DNA from 3 places in the Rhizobium sp. AG855 genome. Region 3 is predicted to be linked to each of the others. Evidence: predicted binding sites of a transcription regulator. Region 3 holds the regulator's gene; each other region holds the start of a gene.
The links. Region 3 encodes PhoB, which activates phosphate uptake and scavenging genes when phosphate is short. Its sites were predicted from a motif close to TGTCATNNANCTGTCAT; they were not measured.
Positions count from the first base shown of each region.

Region 1: DFO46_RS03800 (DUF1045 domain-containing protein) is a predicted target of PhoB. The motif match lies at 1,007-1,023, and genes of this name have one in related genera.
Region 2: phnF (phosphonate metabolism transcriptional regulator PhnF) is a predicted target of PhoB. The motif match lies at 767-783, and genes of this name have one in related genera.

Region 1 is NZ_RAQG01000003.1:784,333-786,595, forward strand. Features, by position in the region: gene DFO46_RS03795 (FAD-binding oxidoreductase) at 1-922, shown strand, start outside; gene DFO46_RS03800 (DUF1045 domain-containing protein) at 1,098-1,805, shown strand; gene puuE (allantoinase PuuE) at 1,897-2,263, shown strand, end outside.
Region 2 is NZ_RAQG01000005.1:294,195-296,457, reverse strand. Features, by position in the region: gene phnF (phosphonate metabolism transcriptional regulator PhnF) at 28-750, opposite strand; gene phnG (phosphonate C-P lyase system protein PhnG) at 851-1,321, shown strand; gene phnH (phosphonate C-P lyase system protein PhnH) at 1,321-1,929, shown strand; gene DFO46_RS20600 (carbon-phosphorus lyase complex subunit PhnI) at 1,933-2,263, shown strand, end outside.
Region 3 is NZ_RAQG01000003.1:3,186,076-3,188,338, forward strand. Features, by position in the region: gene DFO46_RS15670 (helix-turn-helix domain-containing protein) at 1-861, shown strand, start outside; gene phoB (phosphate regulon transcriptional regulator PhoB) at 939-1,622, opposite strand; gene phoU (phosphate signaling complex protein PhoU) at 1,651-2,263, opposite strand, start outside.

The sequences.
Region 1 (2,263 bases), 2.4 Mb from region 3:
TTTGGAGGGCGAGACCGGACTTTCCGCCGGCTATCGCCGGTCCGGCCGTCTGATCCCGCTGCCGAAACCGCATCTGCGCAAGATTGCCGAACGGCATCAGGCGGAAGCCGAAACCAACTGGAGCCAGCAGGGCGTGCGTTTCAGCTGGGACGTCATCGACCGGTCGCCGCATGGTGACGGCTGGCCGGCGTCCGATGTGATGGCGGCGGGTCTGGTCTCGGACACGTTTGCGGCGCGCGTTTCGCCGCGCGGACTGACCGCCATGCTCATTGCCCGCTTGCGGCAATCGCCGCGCGTGACGTTTCGGGAAGGCGTCGCGGTTGAGGCCATTGATACGACGGGTGCGCGTGCCACCCTGTCCGACGGCAGCAGCATCGGATTCGGCCATCTGATCGTGGCTGCTGGACATGCCTCGTTTCCGCTTTTGTCTGCCCTTGGTCCGGCGCTCCCGCGTCCACTCGGCCAGGCGGTGAAAGGGCAGGCGGCGCTTCTTTCGGCACCTTCGGTGGCGCCCGATCTGCCGCTGCTCTATCTCGATGGCCTCTATATCGTGCCGCATGAGGGCGGGCAGGTCGCGATCGGCAGCACCAGCGAGGATCGGTTCGACGAGCCGTTTTCGACGGATCGGCAGCTGGATGATCTTGTGGCGCGGGCGGTGCAGCTTGCGCCCGCGCTCGGCGATGCCGATGTGATCGAGCGCTGGGCGGGCCTGAGGCCCAAGGCAATCGACCGCGATCCGATGGTCGGGCCGCATCCCGAGGCCGAGCGGGTGATCGCGCTTACCGGCGGTTTCAAGGTCAGCTTCGGGCTGGCGCATGTGCTGGCGCGCGCGGCGCTCGCGCCAATCCAGGGGCTGGACGCCGGATTGCCGGCCAGTTTTTCGACCACCCATCACCTCGCCGTCGCGGCCACGCTCGGCTGATCGGCCGAGGTCAGCACCAAGACGCTGGCACGACACGCGGTCGTGAGCGGCTTAGGCTTCATCTGTCAGATTTCACGCCTCCCGTTTCGTCATACTGTCATGCAAATCACCTAACCACTGGGTTGCAACGGCACTTGCTAAAGTGCCCGAACCGAGCCAGCACGGGGTGCTCGACATGCGTTATGCCATCTGCTTCACGCCGCCGCCCGGCGATCCGCTGACGCTTGCCGCTGCCGGCTGGCTCGGACGCAATGTCTATTCCGGCCATGCGGTGGATCATCCAGGCCTCAAGGGAATCGGCGTGCACGAAATCGCCTTCCACACGGCGCTTCCCCGGCGTTTCGGTTTCCACGCCACCTTCAAGGCGCCGTTCCGGCTGAACGAGGGGGCGAATGAGGCGATGCTGCTGCGCGAACTGATGCATTTTGCCGGTAGTCTGGAGCCGGTGACGCTGTCGGGCCTCAGCGTCGGGCGGGTCGGAGAAGTCTACGGGCTCATTCTCGACCGGCCGTGCAGCGCCATCGACCACCTGGCGGCGGCCGTCGTGCAGGCCTTCGATGGCTATCGGGCACCGCTCAGCGAGGCCGAGATCGAGCGGCGCAATCCCGAGCGCCTGTCGGCGCCGCAATTCTCCAACCTCAACCGCTGGGGCCATCCTTACGTGATGGACGAGTTCCGTTTCCACATGACGCTGACCGGCCCGCTTCTGGCACGGGATTTCCCGCGCATCGAACAGGGTCTGAAGGCCCATTTCGATCCGGTGCTCGCCGAGCCCGTGGTTGTGGCCAATCTCGCGCTGTTTGTCGAAACTGAGCGGGGCGCGCCGTTTACCGTGCATTCGCTGCATCCGCTGGGGCGGGTTTCCAGCCGCAAGATTGCCTGACCGGTTTGCGCTGCAGCAAATTCCGCTTTTTCCATCTCGACAGCTGCCATCGTCGCCAATAGCCTCGCGTCAAAACACGAGAGGTGAACCGATGACGACTGCTCCCTATCCCCGCGACCTGATCGGCTATGGCCGCGACATTCCCGATCCGAAGTGGCCGGGGGATGCGCGGATCGCGGTGCAGTTCGTGGTAAACTACGAGGAGGGCGGCGAAAGCTGCATTCTCGATGGCGACCCGGCATCGGAATGCCTCTTGTCAGAGATCGTCGGCGCCCAGCCCTGGGCCGGCCAGCGCAATCTCAACATGGAATCGATCTACGAATACGGCTCGCGCGCCGGCTTCTGGCGGCTCTGGCGAATGTTCACCGAGCGCAAGGTGCCGGTCACCGTCTATGGCGTCACACTCGCCATGGCGCGCAACCCGGAAGCCGTGGCCGCGATGAAGGAAGCCGACTGGG
Region 2 (2,263 bases), on a different contig from region 3:
GTCCTTCCCTCGCCCGCTTTTTCGGGATCAGCTGCGGATGGTGAACTGCACCCGGTCGGCCGGAAAGCGGGTGATCGCGTACTGGATCGGTCGGCCCGCCGTGTCGGTGTTCAAGGCGCGGGTGACCAGCACGATGGCGCCGGGTGTGAGCTCCAGGCTCGCCACGTCATCCGGTTCGGCATGGACGGCCGAGATTTCCGTAAAATCACGCAAATAGTCATCAATGCCGAAGCGGGCGAGTGCTTTCGTGATCGAGCCGCTTTCAGCAAAGGCTTCATCGATCCCGGCAAAGCGGTTGGCCGGAAACCACATGGTCGACCGGGAGACGGCGCGACCATCGGCGCGGCGGACGCCGTCGAGCCGCAGCACGGTCTCGCCCGCAGTAAGCCCCAAACGCTTCTGCACCTCCACCGACGCGGCCTCAGTCTGTGAGGCCAAGAGCACGCCCTTCAGATCCCGCGCCTGATCGCCGATGCCCTCGGTGAAGCGCGTCCTGCGGCCGATCGGGAAATCGAACTTGTCGCGCCGCTCGATCATCGTGCCGCGCCCCTGCGATGCCTTGACGATCCCCTCCTGCGCGAGCGCCGAAAGGGCTGCCCGCACCGTATGCCGGTTGACCCCGAATTCCTGCGCCAGCGCCGTCTCCGCCGGCAGCATATCCGTGGCGTCGTAAAGCCCGGCCGCGATGTTGGCGCGGATACGATCGGAAATCTGCCGCCAGAGCGACACTCCCTTCTGTTTTTGAATCATGCTTTTTGCCTGCCCCTGTCACACCCTTGTCACGCCGCACCTCTAATCATACAGTAACTTGTATGGTTGTCTATATTAATAGACATTATGAGGATTGGCGATGAACAGAGCCCTTCAGACTGAAATGGCCGAGATGCCGGCCCGCAAGCGGATCGTCGATCTGCTCGCCCGCGCCACAAGACCGGAACTCAAGACGGCACTCGCCGGCCTCGGTGATGTTCCCGATCACGCCCTGTTGCGCGGCCCTGAAACGGGCCTCGTGATGATCCGTGGCCGGATCGGTGGCGGTGGTGCGCCCTTCAATCTGGGCGAGGCGACGATGAGCCGCGCCAGCATTCGCCTCAGCGACGGCCGGGTCGGTCACGGGTACCGCTTGGGCACCGATCGCAAGGCCGCAACACTCGCAGCATTGATCGATGCGCTGGCACAGGATGCGTCCGCACTCGCCACACTCGAGGCCGGGCTTTTCTCCGAGATCACGGCCCGCCTCGAAGACGAGGCTCGCCAGACGCGCGAGGAAACGGCCGCCACGAAGGTGGATTTTTTCACCATGGTCAGGGGAGAAGACTGATGACCCAGACGACTGAAAGCCTGGTCGGCGGCTTTGCCGATGCCGTCTTCGATGCCCAGACGGTGTTTCGTGCCGTGATGGACGCCATAGCGCGGCCGGGCACAATCGGCTCCGTGCTGCCGCGCGTTGGGCCCCCCTCACCGCTCGGTGCCGCAGCCGGCGCCCTGCTCCTGACGTTGTGCGATCATGACACGCCGGTCTGGCTGACCTCCACGCTGTCGAAGTCCGCCCTGCCTGGCTGGATCGGTTTCCACACCGGAGCGCCCCTGACACCGAAAAAGACCGAAGCGAAATTCGCCTTTGTCGAGGCGGGCGCCCAGCCGCCGTCGCTTGCCCATTTCACCCTCGGCAGCCAGGATTATCCCGACCGGTCGACGACATTGATCCTTGAAGTGCAGAGCCTAGAGGGCGGCCCTCGCCTCGATCTGCGCGGCCCCGGCATTCGCGAGACCGAGACGATCGCGCCGAAGGGTTTGTCGGACACGTTCCTGCGTCAGTGGACCGACAACCGCGCCCAGTTCCCGCGCGGTGTCGATGTCGTTTTGACCTGCGGTCGCCAATTTCTGGCCCTGCCGCGCACCACCAAGATCCGCCATCTGGAGGCCTGAGCCATGTATGTTGCCGTCAAGGGTGGCGAAAAGGCCATCGCCAACGCCCATCGCCTGCTCGCCGACCGTCGTCGCGGCGATCGCAACCTGCCCTCGGTCACCATCGACCAGATCGTTGCCCAGCTCGGCCTCTCCGTCGACCGGGTCATGGCCGAGGCCTCGCTTTATGACGTGAAGCTTGCAGCGCTCTCGCTCAAGCAGGCGCGGGGCGACATGATCGAGGCAATCTTTCTCTTGCGCGCCTACCGCACCACCCTTCCCCGCTTCGGCACCTCGCTGCCGGTCGAGACCGGGGCCATGCGGGTGGAGCGCCGCGTCTCTGCCACCTACAAGG
Region 3 (2,263 bases):
GAAATCATCCTCGCATCTCCCTTGGGCGGGCCGGTATCCTGCAGTGGCCTGACTGGCCTGAGTCTGGGGGGAGCGATCGCCTTGCGGGATCTCCCCTCCGACCTGGACACGATCATCGTTCCCGGAGGCAGCGAAGACGCGCTTCGCGATCTGATTTTCAACTCGGACCTGCTGCCTTGGCTGTCCACTCGGATCTCGGCAACCCGTCGTCTGGCCAGCGTCTGTACCGGAGCCTTTGTATTGGCCGCCGGCGGCTATCTTAATGGCAAGAGGGCGACCACTCATTGGGCTTCGGTCGCACTGCTCGAAAAACTCTGCCCACAGGCTGTCGTCGAACCAGATGCAATCTTCGTCGCGGATCCGCCCGTTTTCACATCAGCAGGCATCACCGCAGGCATCGACCTTTCGCTGTCGATGATCGAAGCCGATTTCGGCCACAAAGTTGCTCTGGCTGTGGCCCGTCAGATGGTTCTTTTCATGCGGCGCCCAGGAGGGCAGTCGCAGTTCAGCAGCAGCCTTGCCATCCAAAGCGACGTGGCGCCTCGCTTGCGATCGCTCCTCCACGATATCATCGGGAATCCGGTTGGCGACTTCTCGGGCCCGGCCCTCGCGGCGCGATGCGGAATGAGCGAACGCAGCTTTTCGCGCGCCTTCCGCAAGCAGACCGGAACGACGCCTGCGCAGTTCGTCGAAACCATCCGGATCGATCGAGCGAAGCTACTGCTGGAAAGCTCGGATTGGCCGCTTGCACGAATTGCAGAACGATCCGGTTTCGGCAGCTTGGATACGCTTCACAGGGTTTTCCAGAAGCGGTTGAGTATCACGCCCTCTTTTTACCGCGAACGTTTCGCAACGCGCTGATCAAACAGCACTTTATTCGCAAAGCCCTGATGTCTCAGCCGGTGGGAGCCCTCCGAACACATATCCTTCCGGGCAAATCATGCTTCCATGGAGTAGCCCGCGCCGCGAACGGTGCGGATGACATCCTGCATGTTGGAGAAGTTCAGAGCCTTGCGCAGACGCCCGACATGCACGTCGACGGTGCGTTCATCGACATAGATATCGTGGCCCCAGACGCCATCCAGCAGCTGCGAGCGAGAGAAGACGCGACCGGGCGATGTCATGAGGAACTCGAGAAGGCGGAACTCGGTCGGGCCGAGGCGAACTTCGCGGCTCTTGCGATGAACGCGATGGGTTTCGCGATCAAGCTCGATGTCGCCGCAACGCAGGACGCTCGACAGCACTTCGGGCTTTGCCCGTCGCAGCATCGCCTTGACACGGGCCATCAGTTCCGGCGTCGAGAACGGCTTGACGACATAGTCGTCCGCACCCGTCGCCAGACCGCGTACCCGCTCGCTTTCCTCGCCACGCGCCGTCAGCATGATGATCGGCAGGCGCTCGGTCTCCGGACGAACGCGCAGGCGCCGGCAGAGCTCGATGCCGGAAACGCCCGGGAGCATCCAGTCGAGGATCAGCAGGTCCGGCACCCGTTCCTGCAGACGGATCTCGGCCTCGTCGCCGCGCAAGATCGTCTCGACCTCGTATCCTTCCGACTCCAGATTGTAACGCAGGAGCACGCTCAGCGCCTCCTCGTCTTCGACGACGGCAATTTTCGGCTGCATCAAACCATTACCTCGCTGCGGCCACGGCTCATTCGTTGATCGCGCCGACGGAAGACGTCAGGTCTTCCTTCGGGCGTTCGCCTTCGGGAACCGCACCGGTGGTCATGTAATAGATCGTCTCGGCGATGTTCGTTGCGTGGTCGCCGATGCGCTCGATGTTCTTGGCGCAGAACAGAAGATGCGTGCAGCTGGTGATGTTGCGCGGATCTTCCATCATGTAGGTCAACAGTTCGCGGAACAGCGAGGTGTAGATCGCATCGATCTCCTCGTCGCGGTCACGGATCGACTTCGCCTTCTCGGCAGAGCGAGTCGTGTAGACGTCGAGCACTTCCTTGAGCTGGGCGAGTGCCAGGTCGGAGAGATGTTCGAGGCCACGGGCGAGCTTGCGCGGCACGCCCGTTGCCTGGATGGCAACGACACGCTTCGAATTGCTCTTGCCGAGATCGCCGACGCGCTCAAGGTCGGCGGCGATGCGAAGGGCACCGATGATTTCACGAAGATCCGATGCGACCGGCTGGCGCTTGGCGATGGTGACAACGGCCTTTTCGCCGATTTCCTTTTCCATCGCGTCCATGACGACGTCGTCGGAGATGACCTTCTGGGCGAGTGCTGCGTCGGAATTGACCAACGAACGTACGCTT